Regions from separate parts of the Stutzerimonas sp. R40042 genome, predicted to be linked through region 2. Evidence: predicted binding sites of a transcription regulator. Region 2 holds the regulator's gene; each other region holds the start of a gene.

Region 1 (5,322 bases), 900 kb from region 2:
GTCCGACTTGCTGGAGGTAGCCGAGCGCGCTTGGAACAGCTCTGGCTTGTTTAGCGCACCCAGTGCAGTCTGGAAATCACTGATTGCACCCTTTAGCGCGCCAACCGCCGTGATCCGCGTAGTGGTCTTCTTTTCGAGGGTTGCAAGCTGGGTTTCCTTGGGCGCGCGCTCGGCAGCCACCATGCTGGCCACGATGCTGTCGATGTCGATCCCGGAACCGATGCCTGTTACGCCTGCCATAGCTTCACCTCGTCAAATAAACCACGCGACCGTACTAGATCTAAAACCAAACAAGAAACGTGCCTAGGCCTTGGCCTCGAACAACAGGCTGCGCATCTCATCCAAACGCTCTGCCAGGCGCAGGATATCCTCGGATGGAATCTGCCGCACCACTTTGCCCGAGTCGCCGTCCAGCACCTGTACTACAACCTGACCGGAGGAATCATCCACGCTGAAGTTCAAATCGCGCTGCAAGTTCTGCACCTGCGTGCGAATTCGCTCTACTGCTTCGTTTACATCTACATTTTGTGGCGCCTTGCCAACGCCACCCTCGTCCTGCAACGACGAAAGCCCAGCCTCCTGACGAAAGCTGGGCATTGCATTGCTCGACGAGGATGACGCAAGTGTGGCACTGGCTGCTCTTGCGACGTCCATGATTCACCTCTCAATGAATCGATGGGGTGGATTAACCACCCCATCGGTAAGCCTCGCTTACTGCAGCAAGCTGAGAACGGCCTGCGGCAGCTGCTTGGCCTGAGCCAGGATCGCGGTACCGGCTTGTTGCAGAATCTGGTTCTTGCTCAGATTTGCAGTTTCGGCAGCGAAGTCGGTGTCCTGGATGCGGCCGCGGGCAGCGGAAACGTTCTCGGAGATGCTCTGTAGGTTAGCGATGGTATTGTCGAAGCGATTCTGCACCGCACCCAAATCTGCGCGCTGGCTATCAATACTGGCTAATGCCGAGTCGATAATGGCGATAGCAGATTGGGCACCGCCTTGGGTACTAATGTTTACGCTAGAAATCGCTTTCAACGCCGAGGTTTCGGTGCCAATAGCACCAGTAACATCAGCTGTATCAGCGGTAATCGAGAACGCCCCAGAACTAGTAGTGCGAACAACACCAACCGCAGTAGCAGCTGCAGCACTAGTCTCGGTGATAGTGAATGTACTAGTCGTAGCTTTACCTTCATAATCGAGCGCGGTAGCTACTACCGACTGGTCGCCAGTAGCGTTGCCAGCGAAGTTAGTAATCTTAATATCATCGCCAGCTTCGCTTATCAGTTGAAGCTTACCAGACGAGTCGGCCACAGCGACGATCCCAGTGCTACTACTAACCGCGTTAATCTTATCAGCAAAGTCGGCAAAATCGGTCGCTGAGGTTGCAGTCGCTGTGATAGCTACAGCGCTGGAGTTTGCACCCTGCAAATTAAAGGTGTAAGTGGCAGCTCCTGACAGCGTAGAAAGCTGCAACCCTGTGCGCGCGTCTGCAGCAACACCGGTATTACCGGTTTCAGCATTAATGGCTGCGGCTGTGGCCTTTGCAGACGCCCCTGCCCCAACGTTAATTGCTGCGGCATTACTGCCCTGAGGCCCCGTAATGTTCAGCGCCGTAGCAGCGACCGCATTGGCTGCAGAGACCGTGCCGATATCGCCTGCTGCCGCACCCGTAAGGTCGTTGAAATTCGTGCCCAGCGAGTTAGCAGACGCTCCTTTCAAGGCCACGTTAATAGTTTCATTTGCATTCGAGCCGACCTGAAAGGAGCTCGTTCCAAAGGTACCGTCCAACAACTTGCGCCCACCGAACGTAGTCGTGTCCGCAATCCTGGTTAGCTCAGACTGCAGCTGAGCTACTTCCTTCTGAAGGGATGCTCGATCTGACCCATCATTACTTCCATTAGCTGACTGCAGCGAAAGGTCACGCATGCGCTGGAGAATGTTTGTTGACTGCTGCAGTGCCCCTTCTGCAGTTTGTGCCAAGGAGATTCCATCGTTGGCGTTACGAACGGCAACTCCCAAGCCGCTGATCTGACTGGTCAGGCGGTTGGAAATCTGCAGACCAGCGGCGTCGTCCTTAGCGCTGTTGATGCGGCTACCGGTGGACAGGCGCTGCATGGAGGTGGCCAGCGCATTGGAAGAGTTGCTGAGGTTGCGCTGAGTATTCAGCGAAGCAATGTTGGTATTGACGGTAAGAGCCATGGTGTTTGCCTCCAAGGGCGCTAGTTACTTTGGTTGCCTGAGCTTGCGACTCCGGGCCGGCTTGTGCCCAGGCACCCATTGAGTTCGCATTCGATTAGCTTATCGGCGCCGTTTGGGTTGGCTTTAGGGCAGATTCGAACTTTTTCGTGAGCCCGGTACCGCTCCAACGCTACGCCAGCACATCCATACTGCGGACTTGCTTGACTAGCTTTTCGGGTGAGGCGAGGAAAACTTTAGGGGAAAGCTGCAGCTGTTCCCTGACCTGGAGTCAAAGGGGCTCGCTCACTGCTGGCGAGCTTTGCTAACGCATTCCCGCCGAAGGCCGCTCCCACCAATTCGGTGAAACATTTGGGGAGCGGGTATGACAGCGAAGCTCGCTGGGATGAGGCGTTGCTGACGTGCTATGAACCAAGCTGTGCGAGATGCTCGAGGAATTGCGCTTCGTCGAGCACCGTCACGCCGAGTTCGTTGGCTTTGGTGAGCTTCGACCCCGCGCCTGGGCCCGCCACTACGCAGTTTGTTTTGGCGGATACGGACCCGGCGACCTTTGCCCCCAAAGCCTCCAGCCGCGCCTTGCCTTCATCACGACTCATGGTTTCCAGCGTGCCGGTAAGTACCCAGGTCTGCCCGGCCAGCGGCAGGCCTTCCGCAGACTTCCTCTCGCTCTCCCAGTGCATACCGAACTCCCGCAGCTGGGCTTCGATAGCGCGGGCGCGTTCGGCGCTCTCGGGTTTGTCGAAGTAGTCGCGCAGGGAGCGCGCGGCCTTTTCGTTCAGCCGTTCAACCTGACGCAGATCGAGCCAGTCGGCGGCGATGATTGCTTCGAGCGTGCCGAAACGCTCTGTCAGCCGCTGGGCACCGGTGCGGGCGATATGAGGAATGTTGAGCCGGTCGAGCAGGTCAGCCAGTGTCGCGCAGGCGGCGAACTCGGGATGTACATCGCCCTCCTCCTGTGGTTCGACGCCGCGCTCGCGCAGCAGCGCGATGACCGTGCGGTTGTGTTCGTCCTCGAAGAAGCTATGGATTTCATGAGCGACTTCGAGCCCCACGTCAGGCAGGTAGACGAGCACGTCCGGCAATGCCCGGCTGATTCGCTCCAGGGAACCCAGCGCGCGTGCCAGCAATTTGGCGGTTTCTTCACCGACGTCTGGTATGCCGAGGGCGTAGACGAACCTTGCGAGGCTCGGTTTGCGGCTGGCATCGATGGCGTTGAGCAGGTTGCGCGTGGAAATTTCGGCGAAACCTTCCAGATCGATGACCTGCTCATGGGTCAGGCAGTAGAGATCCGCCGGCGATTTGACCAACCCCCTGTCGACCAGCTGCTCGACGATCTTGTCACCCAGGCCGTCGATATCCATCGCACGACGCGAGACGAAATGGATGATCGCCTGCTTAAGCTGCGCCTGACAGGCCAGCCGGCCGACGCAACGGTAGATCGAGCCTTCGCTCACCGACTCACGCCCCTTGCTGCGCTTGATCAGCTGGGTACGCTCCACGGCAGAACCGCACACCGGGCACTGCTCCGGCACATGCACGGCGCGCGCGCCGACCGGGCGGCGTTCGGCGATTACGCCAAGGATCTGGGGAATCACATCGCCTGCACGGCGCACGATCACCGTATCGCCGATCATCACGCCCAGGCGCGCCACTTCGTCCATGTTGTGCAGCGTCGCGTTGGAAACCGTAACGCCCGCCACCTGCACCGGCTTCAACCGGGCGACCGGGGTGATCGCGCCGGTACGGCCGACCTGGAATTCCACATCGAGCAGTTCGGTGATTTCCTCCCGCGCGGGAAACTTGTGGGCGATGGCCCAGCGCGGCTCGCGCGCCCGGAAGCCCAGCTCACGCTGCTGCGCGACCGCGTTGACCTTGAACACCACACCGTCGATCTCATACGGCAGCGCGTCGCGCTTTTCACCGATGGCGTCGTAATAGGCGCGGCATTCGGCGACGCCCCTGGCCAGTTTCAGCTCACGGCTGATGGGCAGGCCCCAGCTTTTCAGCGCCTGGAGAATACCGATGTGCGTACCCGGCAGCTCGCCATCGCTGCGCCCTACGCCGTAGGCACAAAGTTCCAGCGGACGGCTGGCAGTGATCTTCGAATCCAGCTGACGCAGGCTTCCAGCAGCGGCGTTACGGGGATTGGCGAAGGTTTTGCCGCCGCTTTCCAGCTGCCGCGCATTCAGCGCTTCAAACCCCGCCTTGGGCATGTAGATTTCGCCGCGCACCTCGAGCACCGCCGGCCAGCCACTGCCATGCAGCTTGAGCGGGATGTTGCGAACGGTGCGCACATTGGCGCTGATGTCCTCACCCGTGCTGCCATCGCCGCGGGTGGCGCCGCGCACCAGATGGCCGTTCTCATAAAGCAGGCTGACCGCCAGACCATCCAGTTTGGGTTCGCAGCTGTACTCGACTACAGCGCCATCGCCGAACAGGTCACCTGCCGGCAAATCCAGCCCTTCGCGCACGCGGCGGTCGAAATCGAGCAGATCCTGCTCCTCGAAGGCATTGCCCAGACTCAGCATCGGCACTTCGTAGCGCACCTGACCGAACGCCGCCAGCGCCGCTCCGCCGACCCGCTGGGTTGGCGACTCGGGTGTCACCAGCTCCGGGTGCTCCGCCTCGAGCGCCTTGAGCTCATTGAACAGACGGTCGTACTCGGCATCGGGAACGCTGGGTTCGTCGAGCACGTAGTAGCGGTAGTTGTGGGCGTCGATTTCGCTGCGCAGTTCGGCAATTCGCTCGGCGGCGGTTTGGGCGGAAGGCATAGGGACGGAGCCGTGACTGGGGCTGTGCTGATTCAGACCGCATCAGCGCGCCTTGGTTGATATGGAAGGCGTCGGATTCTAGCCGAATGCGAGTCCGAAGGCAGGTCTGCAGGTTCTGTTGGCTGGGGTCGGACTGGGCAGGCAGCGTTGCGTGACGACGCGCTGAAGCGAAGTGCCGGTGGGCTGAAGCCCACCCTACGACAGTCTGCAGAGCGAGGCGGCAGGCCAGTGAAAGCGAGTCTGCCCAATCAAACGCAACACCGGGCGCGAGGCCCGGTGCTGTGAATTATCAGCGTTGCTTGATGGTCATCTGTCGGCGTTCGAACTCGACGATGCGCTGGCGGTAGTGTTCGATGGTCTG
Region 2 (5,322 bases):
TTGACGAGAAGCCGGCCGCCGTGGCGCCGAGCGCTCAGCCCGAGCCGGCTGCCGCGCCGTCCGCCGCCGTCGATCCGCGCGCGATCGAGGCGATGTATTCTGAGCTGCACGGTCTGCGTGAGCTAATCGAGGTGCAGCTCGGCTCGATCGCCTGGGGGCAGGAGCAGAGCCGCCGTCCGCAGCAGGCCAGCCTCTGGCGTCGGCTGCAGCGCCTCGGCCTGCCGGCCGAACTGTCGCGCAGCCTGCTGGAAAAGGTCGCGACCATCAACGATCCGCGTCAGGCCTGGCGCATGGTGCTGGCCTATATGGCGCAGGCGATCAAGGTCAGCAAGCAGGAGCCGCTGGAAGAGGGCGGAGTGATTGCGCTGGTCGGCCCGGCCGGTGTTGGCAAGACCACCACCCTGGCCAAGCTCGCGGCCCGTTACGTACTCAAGTACGGCGCACAGAACATCGCCGTGGCGAGCATGGACAACTACCGGATCGGCGCGCAGGAGCAGCTCAAGACGCTTGGGCGTATCCTCGACGTACCGGTGCTGCAGATCGACCCGAGCCAGCCATTGAGCAAGACGCTGGCGCCGCTGGCCCGCAAGCGCGTGATCCTGATCGACACCGCCGGCCTGCCGGCCAGCGATCCGACCTTGCGCAAGCAGCTCGAAGCGCTGTCGGATCGCGGTGTGAAATCCAAGAACTATCTGGTGTTGGCGGCGACCAGCCAGAGTCAGGTACTCAAGGCGGCATGGCACAACTATCGTCGCTGCGGCCTGGCGGGTTGTATCCTGACCAAGCTGGACGAGGCAGGCAGCCTCGGCGATGTGCTCGGTCTCACGATCAGCCAGCATTTGCCGATAGCCTACCTCGCCGATGGCCCGCGGATTCCGGATGACCTGCATCTGCCCCGTAGCCACCAGCTGGTCAGCCGTGCGGTAAGCCTGCAATCAGGCGAGGAGCCGAGCGAAGAGGCCATGGCGGACATGTTCGCCGGGTTGTACAACGGCTCGTCACGGCGGGCCGGATGATCAAGCGAGTGCGGTACCAGAATGAACCAGATGCGTGCCATGCGGGCGCATCGCCGGCCGTATGGCCCCAGCAAGATATAGGCGTGTGAACATGGGTATGCATCCCGTACAGGTGATTGCGGTGACCGGCGGCAAGGGTGGCGTCGGCAAGACCAACGTGTCGGTCAATCTGGCGCTGGCGCTGGCCGATCTGGGCCGGCGTGTGGTGTTGCTCGACGCCGACCTGGGTCTGGCCAACGTCGACGTCCTGCTTGGCCTGACCAGCAAGCGAACCCTGGCCGATGTGATCGCCGGTGAGTGCGATCTGCGCGATGTGCTGATTCAGGGCCCCGGCGGTATCCGTATCGTGCCCGCGGCATCCGGGACGCAGAGCATGGTACAGCTGTCGTCCCTGCAGCATGCCGGTCTGATCCAGGCATTCAGTGAGCTGGGCGATGAGCTGGACGTGCTGATCATCGATACCGCGGCCGGTATTGGTGATTCGGTGGTCAGCTTCGTGCGTGCCGCGCAGGAAGTGCTGCTGGTCGTCACAGATGAACCCACGTCCATCACCGATGCCTATGCTCTGATCAAATTGCTCAACCGTGACTACGGCATCAGTCGTTTCCGGGTGTTGGCCAACATGGCGCATGCACCCCAGGAAGGTCGCAACCTGTTCGCCAAGCTGACCAAGGTCACCGAGCGTTTTCTCGATGTGGCGCTGCAGTATGTCGGCGCCGTGCCCTACGACGAGGCCGTACGCAAGGCGGTACAAAAGCAGCGTGCCGTCTATGAAGCCTATCCGCGCTCCAAATGCGCGCTGGCCTTCAAGGCCATTGCGCAGAAGATCGATACCTGGCCGTTGCCCGCTACCCCGCGCGGCCATCTCGAATTCTTCGTCGAGCGCCTCATCAGTCCCGCTTCAGAAAGCCACGAATGACAGGTGCCGGATCCGCTATGTATTACAGCAAGGCTCAGGCAAAGGATGCTCAATATCGCCTGATCGATCAGTACGCGCCGTTGGTCAAGCGTATCGCTTACCACCTTCTGGCGCGTCTGCCTGCGAGTGTGCAGGTGGACGACCTGATCCAGGCTGGAATGATCGGACTGCTGGAAGCAGCGAAGAAGTACGACGCCGGCAAGGGCGCCAGTTTTGAAACCTACGCCGGCATCCGCATCCGCGGCACCATGCTCGACGAGGTGCGCAAGGGCGATTGGGCGCCACGCTCGGTGCATCGCAACTCGCGCATGGTCAGCGAGGCGATCCGCGCCATCGAAGCGAAAACCGGTCGTGACGCTAAAGATCATGAAGTTGCGGCCGAACTTAAGCTTAGTCTCGATGAGTATTACAGCATCCTCGGCGATACCCTCGGCAGCCGACTGTTCAGCTTCGACGACCTGCTGCAGGAAGGCGAGCATGGCGAGCTGCAGGAGGATGCCGGCAGCACGCACCCCGAGCCTTTCCGCGATCTGGAGGACGAACGTTTCCAGTTGGCGCTGGCAGAAGCCATCGCCAACCTGCCGGAGCGCGAGAAGCTGGTGCTGTCGTTGTATTACGACGAAGAGCTGAACTTGAAGGAAATCGGTCAGGTGCTGGGAGTCAGCGAGTCGCGTGTGAGCCAGTTGCATAGCCAGTGTGCGGCGCGCCTGCGTGCGCGCCTCGGTGAATGGCGCGCCAATTGACGATTGTTTGCGGTATGACGTGCTCGGTTTGCTGAGGCATTTTGGGACTTACGGAGGTCGACTTGGACAAGAACATGAAAATCCTCATCGTCGATGACTTCTCGACGATGAGACGAATCATCAAGAACCTCTTGCGTGACCTGGGGTTCACCAACACCGCCGAAGCGGACGATGGCACCACCGCGCTGCCGATGCTCAAGAGCGGCAGCTTCGACTTTCTCGTCACCGACTGGAACATGCCGGGCATGAGCGGTATCGATCTGCTGCGTACCGTGCGTGCCGACGAGCGCCTCAAGCACCTGCCGGTGCTGATGGTCACTGCCGAAGCCAAGCGCGACCAGATCATCGAGGCGGCACAGGCCGGCGTAAACGGCTATGTGGTCAAGCCTTTCACTGCCCAGGTGCTCAAGGAGAAGATCGAGAAGATCTTCGAGCGCGTCAACGGCTGAAGCAGCAACGCCGCGAGGGCACTATGACGCAAGCAGATCAGAGCCTGGCAGAGTTCGAAGCGACTCTGAAGGCCAACGCCCCTAAGTTGATTGAAAGCCTGCAGCAGGGCCGCTTCGATGAAGCGACGCAGATGTTCAATGAACTCAGCCAGGCGCGTAATCACAGTCTCTATCAGGAAGTCGGCAAGCTCACCCGCGAGCTGCACAACGCCATCGTCAAACTCGAGATGGATACCTGTGCCACTGGCGGCGATCCGTCACCGATCACCGACGCGACCGATCGCCTGTCCTATGTGGTGGAGATGACCGAGAAGGCCGCCAACCGCACCATGGATCTGGTGGAGGAATCGGCGCCGCTGGTCAACTACGTTAGCTACGAGGCCCAGAGCCTGACGGCCGACTGGCAGCGATTCATGCGCCGCGAAATGGATGCTGAACAGTTCCGTGGGCTGGTCAAGCGCATCGACCAGTACCTCAAGCGCAGCATGAACGATGGTAGCCAGCTGTCGCAGAACCTCAGCGAAATCATGCTGGCCCAAGATTTCCAGGACCTGACCGGCCAGGTCATCAAGCGTGTCACCCGACTGATCACCGAGCTTGAAAGCAATCTGCTCAATCTCGTCCTGATGGCGGGGCAGGTCGACCGCGTGGCTGGCATCCAGCACGACCGTGATGCCATGCGCGCCGAGCAAGAGAAGAAAAAACAAGAAAAATCGCCTTCCAATGGTGAAGGTCCGCAGATGCATGCCGATATGCGTGAAGACGTCGTTTCCGGCCAGGACGATGTCGATGATCTGCTTTCAAGCCTGGGCTTTTAGGGGAAGTGAATATGAGCTTCGACGCCGATGAAGAAATTCTCCAGGACTTCCTGGTAGAGGCCGGCGAGATTCTCGAACTATTGTCCGAGCAACTCGTGGAGCTGGAAAGCAGCCCCGATGACATGGCGTTGCTCAATGCGATTTTTCGCGGGTTCCATACGGTCAAGGGCGGTGCGGGCTTTCTTCAGCTTCATGAGCTGGTGGAATGCTGCCACATTGCCGAAAACGTCTTCGACATCCTGCGCAAGGGTGAGCGTCGAGTCGATTCCGAACTGATGGACGTCGTTCTGCAGGCGCTCGACGCCGTGAACGCGATGTTCAGCCAGGTCCGTGAACGCGTCGAACCTACTCCTGCCTCGCCGGAACTGCTGGCCGCATTGGCCCGTCTGGCCGAGCCTGCATCCGACGACGAAGCACCTGCCGCCGCAGCGCCCCAGGCGATCGCCGAGCCTGTGAGCGAAGGCGCCGACAGCGATTTCGAGCAGCTGCTGGATGCGATCGAACCGCCCGCTGTCGAGCCGCTGGCATCCGCCGATACAGGCACCGTGGCTGACGAAATCACCGATGATGAGTTCGAGTCGTTGCTCGATCAGTTGCATGGCAAGGGCAAGTTCGAGCCGGCAACCACCGCAGCGACCACGCCGGCGGCTGCCGAGCCTGCGATTGCTAGTAGCGGGGCAGGCGCAAGCGACGAGATCACCGATGACGAGTTCGAAGCACTGCTCGATCAGCTGCACGGCAAGGGCAAATTCGAGCCGGCAACCACCGCAGCGCCCACGCCGGCGGCTGCCGAACCTGCAACGGCCAGTAGTGGGGCAGGTGCAAGCGACGAGATCACCGATGACGAGTTCGAAGCGTTGCTCGATCAGCTGCATGGCAAAGGCAAGTTCGAACCCCCAGTGGTCGGCGCCAGCCCGGTCGGCGTCAGCGAATCCGCCGCGGCTGCATCGGTAGAAAAGGCACCGACCAAACCGACTCCCGCCAAGGCTGAGCCGGCTCGTCCGGCTGCTGCCAAGCCGGTGGCTGGCGCAGCGAGCAAGCCCGCCGCGCCAGCCGCGGCCGAGAAGGCTCCGGCCGAGGCCGAGACCACGGTGCGCGTCGATACCGCGCGGCTGGACGAGATCATGAACATGGTCGGCGAGCTGGTGCTGGTGCGTAACCGTCTGGTGCGCTTGGGCTCCAATAGCGGCGACGAGGCAATGGCCAAGGCCGTTTCCAACCTCGACGTGGTCACCGCCGACCTGCAGAGCGCGGTGATGAAGACCCGCATGCAGCCGATCAAGAAGGTGTTCGGCCGTTTCCCGCGGCTGGTACGCGATCTGGCGCGCAGCCTGAAGAAAGAGATCAACCTGGAACTGGTGGGCGAAGAAACCGACC
Region 3 (5,322 bases), 570 kb from region 2:
GCTGCAGAAGGAGCTGGAGATTGCCCTGATCGAGGCCGCGCTGCAGGGCTTCGACCGTCTACCGGCCGACAGCTACCTGTCGCTCAACGTCTCGCCCGAAACCATCCTGGCCGGAGCGCTCAGCGAGGTGCTAGCCCGCCAGCCACTGGACCGGCTGATGCTGGAAGTCACCGAGCATGCCCTGGTGCAGGACTACGAGCGGCTCGCCGAGGCACTGGAACCGCTGCGCCGCGAGGGCCTGCGGCTTGCCGTGGACGATGCCGGCGCCGGCTACGCGAGCTTCCGCCACATCCTCAAACTCAAGCCGGACGTGATCAAGCTCGATGCCAGCCTGATCCGTAATGTCGACAGCGATACCGGCTGCCGTGCGCTGGCCGCAGCGCTGATCCGCTTCGCCGAGGAAACCGGCTGCAAGGTGGTCGCCGAGGGGGTCGAAACGCAGGAAGAACTGGCCATGCTGCGCCGCCTGGAGGTGAACAAGGCCCAGGGTTACCTGCTCGGTCGGCCGGCACCTTTGGGCCCGCTCGCGAAGGCCAACCGAACGTAGCGCGCGTCCAGCTACTGCTGGCGCCTCGGTCTGGTTTCGCTGAACCTTTGGCGCCAGCCGGCAGTCGACTGCTAACACCGGCCGCCATCTGCGGCCTTCTCCGAGTCGACCTGCCAGGAGGTACGAGATGGACACGAAAGAGACGATTTCCGTGCTCAACGATCTGATTGAGACCTGCAAGGATGGGGAAAAGGGCTTTCTCGAGTGCGCCGAGGACCTGCGTGACCCGCAGCTCAAGAGCACCATGAACCAGCGTTCGCGTGATTGCGCCAGCGCGGCCGCCGAGCTGCAGCAGCTGGTGCGCTCGCTGGGTGGCGATCCGGAAACCAGCACCAGCATGTCGGCGGACATCCATCGCCGCTGGGTCGATCTCAAGGCGATGATCACCGGCAAGGATGACGAGGCGATTCTCAACGAGTGCGAGCGCGGTGAGGATGTGGCGGTCAAGAGCTACCGCAAAGCCTTGGAAAAAGACCTGCCGGCCGAGGTGCGCAGCGTGGTCCAGAATCAGTACCAGGGCGTTCAGCGCAACCATGATCAGGTCAAGGCACTGCGAGACGCCGCCCGCGCACGCGGCTAACGGCGCGGCACCCGTCAGGATGAACGCCAGCACTTGCTGGCGTTTTTTATGCGCGGCCGTTCAATCCGGCTCCCACGGCACCTACCTGCGCATGGCGTACTGTGGCGCCGGCGTCAGGCCGGCGTCGGCTCGGCGACTTCGCAGCCCCGCAGTACCAGGCGGATGATGGTGTCGGCGGCGGCATCGTAATCGGCCTCGTCGAGCCGGGCCTTGCCGGTGACAGTGCTAATCTGCCAGTCGAAGTCGGCGTAGGTCTGGGTCGCGGCCCAGATGCTGAAGAGCAGGTGGCTGGGGTCGATGGGGGCCATCAGACCCTGGTCGATCCAGCCCTGAATGCAGGCGATGTTATGCGCGGCCTGGGCGTTGAGCTGGGCGGTGCGCTCCGGTGACAGGTGTGGGGCGCCATGCATGATCTCGCTGGCGAACACCTTGGACGCATAGGCGTGATCGCGGGAGATGCGGATCTTGGTGCGGATGTAGGCGCGCAGCACCTCGGCCGGATGCCCGGGCTGATTGAACGGTGCCGAGGCTTCGAGCAGCGGTTCGACGATGCTCTCCAGCACCTCGCGATAGAGGTTTTCCTTGGACTTGAAGTAGTAGTAGACGTTGGGCTTCGGCAGCCCGGCGCGGGCGGCGATGTCGCTGGTCTTGGTGGCGGCGAAGCCCTTTTCCGCGAATTCCTCGCTGGCGGCTCGCAGGATCACGTCTCGGTTGCGCTCTCGAATGCTGGACATGCGGACCTGTTTGGCTGGCGCCGCCCGGCCTGGCGGCGGTTCGGCATGCTAGCACTCGCTTCTTTGCGGCCTCAACCGAGCCGCCATCCGTCGGTTCAGCCCGAGCCCAGGCTAAACGCCATCAAGTTCCCGACGGCCATGCCGCTAAATGATCTTGCGTGCGTCATAAATTGTGTACAGTAATGGCGCTTTTATGTGTCCAATAATAACGCGAGGGCCTTCCATGCAGTTCTTCAAGCGCAGCATTCAGTGGCAACTGATCCTCAGCATGGGCGCGGCACTGCTGGCGAGCCTGCTGATCGTCATCCTGGTGTATGCCTCGGCTGTCGAGCGCCTCGCCGAGCGCTACCTGCTCGGTGAAGCGTTGCCGGCCAATATCAACGCCATTCGCAACGATATCGAGCGCACCCTGGCGGCGCCCATCACCGCCACCGCCGGTATCGCCGGCAACACGCTGGTTCACGACTGGCTGATCCAGGGCGAGGATTCGCGGCAGGCCGAGGCCATCGGCCGCTACCTCAATGGCGTGAAAGCCCAGCAGAACGCGCTGACCACCTCGATCGCCGTACTCGACAGCGGCCACTATTACTCCGACGCCGGGCTGAGCCGGACCCTGTCACGCTCGGCAGACGCCGACGGCTGGTTCTACAGCCTGGTGGACGGCAGCCTCGAGCGCCGGCTGGAGCTGGACGTCGACAAGGCCACCGGCCAGCCGACCCTGTTCATCAACCAGCGCATCAGTGCTGGCGGGCGAGTACTTGGCGTGGCCGGGCTGGGTTACAGCCTGAGCGCCATGTCCGCACTGATCGCCGACTTCCGCTTTGGCGAGCGTGGCGAGGTCTATCTGGTCGGCAGCGATGGCCAGGTGAAAATCCATCCGCGCAGCGAGCACAACGGCCGCGCCGCGCTGGCCGAGTTGGCCGGCACGCAAGCTGCGCGGCAGTTGGAAGCCCAGGCCGGACAGGTGGTGCGTTTCGAGCGTAATGGCGAAACGTTTCTGGCCATGGCGCAACCGCTGGATGGGCTCGGCTGGACGCTGATCGCCGAGGTGCCCGAGGCGGAAATCTTTGCCGAGGCGCGTCGTACGCTCTGGACGACCAGCCTGATCGGTTCGGCTATCGGCCTGTTCTTTCTCGGCGTGATCGTCCTGCTGGCGCGCGGGCTTGTGCGGCCGATTCGCCAGGTCACGGCGGCGCTGGTGGAAATCGGTGGTGGCGGTGGCGATCTCACCCGCCGTCTGGACGAAAGCCGTGCCGACGAGCTCGGCGACCTGGCGCGTGGCTTCAATCGGTTCATCGGCAGCCTGCGCAGCCTTATCGGCGATGTGCTCAAGACCAGCGAACAGCTGCGCAGTGCGGTCGGTCAGGTGGCTCGGGTGGTGGACGACACCGCGGTGCGCGCCGGGCGCCAGCATGAGATGACCGACATGGTGGCGACCGCCGTGCACGAAATGGGACTCACCGTGCAGGAGATCGCGCGTAATGCCAGCAATGCGGCGCAGGCCTCCCAGGGCGCCCGCAGCGAGGCGCTCGAGGCGCGCCAAGTGGTCGGCGAGTCGATCGGGCATATCGAGCGGATGTCGGGCGACATCGGCCAGGCCGCCGGCTCGGTGACCGATCTGGCGCAGCAGGTGGCCTCCATCGATCAGGTGCTGGCGGTGATCCGCAGCATTTCCGAACAGACCAATCTGCTGGCCCTTAACGCCGCCATCGAGGCCGCCCGCGCCGGCGACATGGGCCGTGGCTTCGCCGTGGTCGCCGATGAGGTGCGCACCCTGGCCAGCCGCACCCAGGCCTCGACCGACGAGATCCAGCAGATGATCGGGCGGCTGAAGAACGGTGCCGAAACCGCCGTCAGCGCGATGCATGCCGGGCAGGCTGCAACGGGTACCGGCGTGCAGGCCAGTCAGCGCACTGGCGAGTCCCTGCAGGCGATCACCGCCCAGGTGGAAGCCATCAGCGACATGAACACCCAGGTCGCCGCCGCGACCGAGGAGCAGAGCAGCGTCACCGAGGAGATTACCCACAACGTGCAGGGTATCGCCGATCTGGCCCAGGCCACCGCCCAGGACGTGCAGGGCTGCCGGGCCGACTGCCAGACGCTGTCGAAACTGGCCGAGGATCTTGGCCGCCAGATGGGCAGCTTCCGCTTGTAGGCGACGGAGCCGCGGAAACAAAAAGGGCGCCTCTCGGCGCCCCTTTTATTGCTCGACCTTTAGAAGTGCGCCTTGACGATGGCACTGAAGGTGTTCTGGTCGGTCTTGCCGACGAAGTTGTCGCTTACGAAACCGCCATCCTTGATGCCGTACTTGTTGGTCCAGTAGTCGTATTCGATACCGACGTACAGCTGCTTCTCGCCCCAGTTCAGCGCCTTGCCCAGGTCGTACTTGATCTGCGGGTTGAAGTGGAAGTTGGCGTGGTATTCCTCGCCGCGGGAGTTGCGGTCGTTGTCCACCACCCAGTCGATGAAACCGTCGATGAGGATGTCGGAATTGCCCACCGGCAGGGTGTAGCCCCACACCGGGGTGATCTGCCAGACGCCATCGCCCACGCGGTCGCCGTCGGTGTCGCGGTGATAGATGTTGACGGAGAAGTAGTCGAAGCCGGGGACGGCCAAGTCGAAGCCCGGGCCGATCATGTAGGTCTCCACATCGCCTTCGCCGAACTCGTAGGTCATGGCGACCAGCACGTCCTTGATCGGGCCGAAGCTCAGGTCCTGCTGAAGGATCTTGCCGAACGACAGGCGCGGCGAGAATTCGCCGTAGAAGGTGCTGTCGTCGCGGCCGTTGTCGTTGCCCTTGCCGTTGTAGTGGATCGAGTCGACGAAGAAGAAGGTATCGCCGTATTTCCAGCCGTTGGCGTGCTCGAAGGTGACGGTCTGCTGGATCGGCGAATCGATCTTGTAATCCTTGCCGTACAGGTAGGTCAGGCTGTTGCTGTGCCAGTAGAGCAGTCCTTCGGCCATTGCCGGGGCGGACAGCAGGCTGCCGGCGACTGCGGCGGCGAGAGGGAGAGTTTTCAGGTGCATGGTGGCGCTCCTAGGGTTCGATGGTGGCTTTTTGTTGTCATTGTCGTCCAATGCCGTCGTGGCGAGAAGCGCATAACACACCGGCTCGCGGCTGAATTAGCCGCATTGACGCGGACATGGTGTCGCAGTACGCCGATTGCCGTAGCGATGTGACCTGACGGCTCGCGGAGTGCGCCGAGGTTACCCGGCGCTCCGGTGTTCAGAAGTGCGCCTTGACGATGAAGTTGACCACGTTGTTGTCGGTGTTGAAGACGCGGCTGTCCTCGATGCCGTACTTGTTGCTCCAGTAGTCGTACTCGACGCCCACATAGAGCCTGCCGGCCCCGTGGTCCAAGGCCTTGCCGAGGTCGTACTTCACCTGCGGATTGAAGTGGAAGTTCTTCGCCAGGTAGTTGCCGCGTGCCTTGGAGCCGGCGTCGTTCACCACCCAGTCG
Region 4 (5,322 bases), 1.4 Mb from region 2:
AGTTAATACCTAGCATCAGGCAGGGCCTGAAGGCCCTGCCTGATGCCCGTCAGGCTTCTTCCTTGGCCAGCTCGGTGTCCTGAGCGATCAACGCGATAAGGGCGTTTTGCTGGCGGTGAGCAAGCTGCCTGAATCGCTGTAGGAGTTCCCGTTCATGCAACGATAGCTCTGGACTGTCCAGGCGCATGCTGAGGTCTTCATCGAGCGCACCTTCCTGTAGCAGGCTTTGCTCTAGCCTAGCGATTATCTCGGAATTCATGCTGCGATGATGATTGCGCGCCACTTCAGCGATGCGTTCGCGCATACCGTCGGGAAGTCGTACGACGAATTTGTCAGCCGTGCGGCTGGAATAAACTGCCTGTTTCATAGGGCGCATAATTAACCGGTTAGTCAGGTGGGCGTGCTGGCGTATTGCCGGGGTAGTCACCGGTCTGACAACCACCAGTACCTTGCTGTTCCGTCTGCCGGTAAAAATTATGGAGACGGCTTCATGGCGCCAATTGTACGACGAACGGGGGATTAGTAAAGACCTTGTGCTGTCAAAGTGCCTTTACTGTGATGCAGTGCCTCATCGGTGCTGCGGTTAGCGTAATACCGGGTCGAACTTGACCCTGCGGCCGATGATCGCGGTGATGAGAAAGAGCAAACCGAAGACGCCTAGGCCGGCTTTCAGCGTCGTGCTCGAGATAGCCGTGCTTTCTGGAAACAGGTATGCGCCGCAGGCACAGGCGATCGTTAGCACCAGGCAAGTCAGTGCGGATTTAGACATGAAAGACCCCTCTCTTTTTTTGCGGAACCTAGCTGGCGTTTACCAATCACTAGAAGACCCAGCGTTGCGGTTGCGCAGGGATGGCTGTTTCCGTGGCGCTGAGCGTCGTCGCCTGTGCGCTGGGGACGGTGCCTGAGTACTGCAGAGATAGCCGAGATGTCGGCTCGTAGGTCACCTGTGAAAGCTCGGCTGGTGGGAGTTGCAAGGCGGTCAGAGCTGCGAATGCGAATCCTGCACCAAGAAGAAAGGCCGGCTTGATCATGAGCGTTATCCTTCGCGTCACGTTGAGTGTGCCTTACTCTTTGCAGCTGTCATGCCAAAGTTTAACGATAAAAAAGTATTTAAAAATCAATAACTTAAGTGTTTTGTTATGCTGGTCTGGATTGCGCTTTGCACGGGGCGCAGTTGAGGTCCATGCAAAATGCAATGCACGGTTCTCTGGAGCTGGTGCCGATGGTTTGTCGAGTATGGGCACGCACTGCGTGGGGCATGACAAAAGGCCCTGGTGTCGATAAGATGCCGCCCGCGTGATCCGGTCCCAGTAGCTCAATTGGATAGAGCATCCCCCTCCTAAGGGGAAGGTTGTGAGTTCGAACCTCGCCTGGGACGCCATAGCGCCCTGTTCGCCGGCAGGGTGTGAGGGCAGCGAGCTCCTGCCATATGAAGGGCGGCGTTAGCCGAATGGCGTAGCGTTATCGCGGCGAGCGTCGCGCTGCAGTTGGTAGACGAGACGTTCTATCTGGCGCTGTGTCTGCCCGCTGAGGCGATGGAAGCGAAAGCCGCACAACGATATGTCCCGCTTCTCATCGATTACGAGATGGCGAAGCTCGACATCGCTCTGGATCTGTCCGATCGGCAGCTTGGCTACCAGTTCGTATACCTGGCCAGTCTGTAGGTTGCCCTGGTGGTTGCCCTTGATGCTGAGCTTGCACCCTGTGGCCGAAATATCGAGTAGTCGCCCTTCCAGCGCCGTGCGCACCGAAGCGCCGCCAAGCTGCGCGGCCACCGCGGTTTCGTTGAGCTGTGCGCGATATGCATTGCGCCGCTGGTGGTAGGTCAGTTCTGCCGGGGTTGGGATCCAGTAGCAGCGAGCACCGTCAATTTCGCCTAGATGAACCTCTCGGTCGCTCGTCCAAGAGATTTTGGCGCCTTCGTAGAAGCCTTCGATGTTGATTGGCTCGCCCTGAAGCAGTAGGCGCTCGCCGTCATTGGGGATCAGCTCATCCAGTGCGATCCATCCGGTTTCCCGGTTCATCTGCACCAGAAAGCTCTGATAGCGCTGATTGCGCTCATGGAACCGAAGGGTCAGCGCGATGTTGTTATCGAGAAGCGGACGCAGGTTGGCATAAATCTCCAGTGGTGCGGTCAGCAGCTTGGGAGGTTGTGGGCCGTCTTCGTCCAGAAATAGGCTAGACACGGTCCTGTGCTCTCCGGTGCGTTGTGCTCACCATCGTGTTGCGTCCTTACTTGTTGCTCTTGTTCGTTCAGGCCTGGCTCAGTGGCCGCTGCTGCTTGTTTTTCGCTGCGCTTCCGCGATTGTCATAGAGGCTGGGAGTGTCGTCCTTGCCTTGCAGGATCTTCAGTATTTCACCCAGCGTGCTCTGATTGGCTCGTATCAGGCGGCCGTTACGCTCGTTCGCAGAGCGACAGCGTTCGAGTTCAGTTTCGAGAAGCTTGGCCTTTTCGATCAGGGCTTCGCCTTGCTCGATCCGACTCGCCGCGATTTCCAGGCCTGCTCTGTCGGGGCTCAGTCGCTGGTCGACAAGCCATTGGCTGCGTTGAGCACTGTGCTGGCCAAGCAAGGCGAGCAGGGGCTGCTTCTTGCTCAGTGTGGCTTCCAGTTCGACCAGATTGCGATCACCCAGCGCTGCAAACTCCTGATCAATAAGCTCAAGGAGTTGGCGGGCTATGCCGATATCGTCGGTCAGTTGCTCAAGTACTGCAGCGTCATGCATGTCGGAACTCGGGGCGGATTCGTATGAAAAATGGGCCCGGGCTTAGCGTTGCGTTTCGAACGCCAGGAGCTTGGCTGCCACGCGTGCACTGTCGACCTGGTAGGAGCCATCGGCAATCGCTTGCCTGAGTTTGGCCACACGCTCCTGATCGACCGCAGGCTGATCGTTCAATTTGTCGGCCGCTTGCTGCAGGCGCTGAGCTTCGGGGCTCAGTTGCACGGTATCACCGGCAGTGTTGGTGCCAGCGGTTTTGCTTGCCTCGCCGGTCGTCTCCTGTTGCGGAGCGGCCGCGCGCTCGTTGCTTTGCACACTGTTACGCCCGGTAGGGGCATTCAGTGGGCTGTTGGGTCGATTGAAGTCGATGACCATGATGCAAACCTCGAAGGAATCAGGACGCTTGCCATGTGTTCGGCAACAATGGACAGAACTTTAGCGTTTTTTTCTCTGGGGCACACGGAAAAGCTACCTGCCGCGGCCTCATCTACATCGCAACTTCGACCTGACCGGGTGCGACTACCCGAGCCTTTACCGTGCGGCCGGAACGGCGGTTCTTTACCGGAATCTGTTTGCCCGGAACACCGTCAGCCATGGCTTCACCGGGCATGCGCACGCTGATCGTGCCGGATCTCGCCGTGATGACGACATGGTCGCCCTTGCGCACGGCCTTCGCCAGCTCAATCTGGTTGGGTGCGATCACCTGGTCGGGCTGCACCGGCCGAGTTAGCTTGGTGCCCAGCACTTCATCGAGCCGGGTCAGATAGCCCTGGCTAAGGTTCGAGACGTCTCGCTCCGCGATGCTGACGTCGCTTTCGCTCAGTACCGTATCCCGCAGCAGTGATTTGCTGGCCACGATGACATGCCGATACAGTCTTACCTGTGCCGGGACGAAAACCGACCACGGACTGCTGCCCTGGCAGCTTACCCGCACGGTGACGCGGCCGATGGGGGCGCTCGTACTGGTCAGGCTTGCTGTCAGTGGCTGATCGCACTGGTTTAGTCGCAGGCGCGGGTCGAGTCGGCTCACCTCGACTTCATGGCGCGCCTGGATGTCAGTGCGGCTTAAATAGTCGACCACTGAACCCTCAAGAAACTGTTCAGTCACGTCGATAAGCTGTTTGGAATGTGACATGGTTGACGCATGGGCAAGCTGCCCTATCGCGCACAGCGCAACGAGCACCGCTGCGCTTTTTCGCAGTATCTGGCTATCGCGCCGGAAAATGGTCATATGGACGTTCATATCCCAAACAAAGCAAGGGGCGTGCCGTCACTTTAAGGTCGCCAGCCCCGATAATCTGCACGCAGAGAGGAAGACTGGCATGGCCGGTGTATTGGATTCGGTTAACCAGCGTACCCAGTTGGTGGGTCAGAATCGCCTTGAGTTGCTGCTGTTTCGCCTGGAGGGCGAGCAGTTGTATGGGATCAACGTGTTCAAGGTCCGAGAGGTGCTGCAGTGTCCTCGGTTGACCGTCATGCCCAAGTGTGGACGGGTGGTGCGCGGCGTGGCGAGCATTCGCGGTAGTACCTTGCCGATACTCGATCTGTCTCTCGCTACCGGCAAATCCGCGCTGATGGACGTGCAAAATTCCTTTGCGGTGATTACCGAGTACAACAACCGCACGCTCGGGTTTCTGGTGCGTTCGGTCGAGCGAATCGTCAACCTGAACTGGGAGGCCATCTTGCCTCCACCCAAGGGCGCGGGGCGAAATCACTACCTGACTGCCGTTACGCACATCGACAACAAACTGGTCGAAATCATCGACGTGGAAAAGGTACTGGCCGAGGTGGCGCCGACCTCTGAGGAGATTTCGCCTAATGTCGTGGATGAGGATACCCGGAATAAGGCGCTCTCCTGCCGCGTTCTGATCGTCGATGACTCGTCGGTGGCGCGTAAGCAGATCACGCGATGCCTGGAGAACCTTGGGGTCGAAGTCATCAAGTTGAACGACGGGCGCGAGGCCCTCAATTATCTGAAGCGGATGGCGGATGAGGGCAAGAACCCAGCTGAAGAATTCCTAATGATGATTTCCGATATTGAAATGCCGGAAATGGATGGCTATACCCTGACTACCGAGGTGCGGCACGATCCGCGCATGCACGGTATGCATATACTGCTGCATACTTCGCTTTCCGGTGTGTTCAACCAGAACATGGTGAAGCGGGCGGGCGCGGATGACTTTCTCGCCAAGTTCCAGCCTGACGATCTTGCAGCCCGGGTGGCTGATCGGATCAGGCAGGCGGATGCAAACTGAGGCTGGGTCCTCTACATGATGGTGAGGCTTTATTGGTGTCAGTCGATCTGGATTTCGAGCAGTTCCGGGTATTCCTTGAAAAGACGTGCGGCATCCTGCTGGGCAGCAACAAGCAGTATTTGGTGTCCAGTCGCCTGAACAAGCTGATGGAGCAGCAGGGCATCAAGACGCTTGGTGACCTGGTCAGGAAGATTCAGGCGCAGCCGCGCAGCGGGCTGCGCGAGTTGGTGGTCGATGCGATGACGACCAACGAAACGCTATGGTTCCGCGATACCTATCCGTTCGAAGTGCTCAAGTCACGGGTTTTGCCCGAAATGTTGAAAGGCGCGTCCGGCCAGCGGCTGCGAAT

The links. The regulator FliA, encoded in region 2, starts transcription of late flagellar genes. The targets are predictions, from matches to a motif close to CTAAAGTTTNNNNNNNNNNNGCCGNTAA.
Region 1: OUY36_RS09760 (flagellin) is a predicted target of FliA. The motif match lies at 2,403-2,430, and genes of this name have one in related genera.
Region 3: OUY36_RS16605 (methyl-accepting chemotaxis protein) is a predicted target of FliA. The motif match lies at 1,982-2,009, and genes of this name have one in related genera.
Region 4: flgM (flagellar biosynthesis anti-sigma factor FlgM) is a predicted target of FliA. The motif match lies at 3,130-3,157, and genes of this name have one in related genera.

Annotation. Positions count from the first base shown of each region.
Region 1 covers NZ_CP113258.1:2,036,102-2,041,423, reverse strand. Annotated here, with positions in the region: gene fliD (flagellar filament capping protein FliD) at 1-240, opposite strand, end outside; gene OUY36_RS09765 (flagellar protein FlaG) at 304-597, opposite strand; gene OUY36_RS09760 (flagellin) at 712-2,193, opposite strand; gene ligA (NAD-dependent DNA ligase LigA) at 2,595-4,961, opposite strand; gene zipA (cell division protein ZipA) at 5,251-5,322, opposite strand, start outside.
Region 2 covers NZ_CP113258.1:2,931,864-2,937,185, reverse strand. Annotated here, with positions in the region: gene flhF (flagellar biosynthesis protein FlhF) at 1-1,016, shown strand, start outside; gene fleN (flagellar synthesis regulator FleN) at 1,108-1,935, shown strand; gene fliA (RNA polymerase sigma factor FliA) at 1,953-2,678, shown strand; gene OUY36_RS13785 (chemotaxis response regulator CheY) at 2,753-3,127, shown strand; gene OUY36_RS13780 (protein phosphatase CheZ) at 3,151-3,945, shown strand; gene OUY36_RS13775 (chemotaxis protein CheA) at 3,957-5,322, shown strand, end outside.
Region 3 covers NZ_CP113258.1:3,502,516-3,507,837, reverse strand. Annotated here, with positions in the region: gene OUY36_RS16620 (sensor domain-containing phosphodiesterase) at 1-547, shown strand, start outside; gene OUY36_RS16615 (PA2169 family four-helix-bundle protein) at 675-1,127, shown strand; gene OUY36_RS16610 (TetR/AcrR family transcriptional regulator) at 1,241-1,861, opposite strand; gene OUY36_RS16605 (methyl-accepting chemotaxis protein) at 2,085-4,016, shown strand; gene OUY36_RS16600 (outer membrane protein OmpK) at 4,076-4,888, opposite strand; gene OUY36_RS16595 (outer membrane protein OmpK) at 5,088-5,322, opposite strand, start outside.
Region 4 covers NZ_CP113258.1:1,498,146-1,503,467, forward strand. Annotated here, with positions in the region: gene OUY36_RS07145 (Arc family DNA-binding protein) at 50-376, opposite strand; gene OUY36_RS07150 (PA3371 family protein) at 584-769, opposite strand; gene OUY36_RS07155 (hypothetical protein) at 819-1,031, opposite strand; tRNA gene OUY36_RS07160 (tRNA-Arg) at 1,305-1,381, shown strand; gene OUY36_RS07165 (flagellar brake protein) at 1,443-2,186, opposite strand; gene OUY36_RS07170 (flagella synthesis protein FlgN) at 2,254-2,724, opposite strand; gene flgM (flagellar biosynthesis anti-sigma factor FlgM) at 2,767-3,093, opposite strand; gene flgA (flagellar basal body P-ring formation chaperone FlgA) at 3,206-3,949, opposite strand; gene OUY36_RS07185 (chemotaxis protein CheV) at 4,041-4,973, shown strand; gene cheR (protein-glutamate O-methyltransferase CheR) at 5,006-5,322, shown strand, end outside.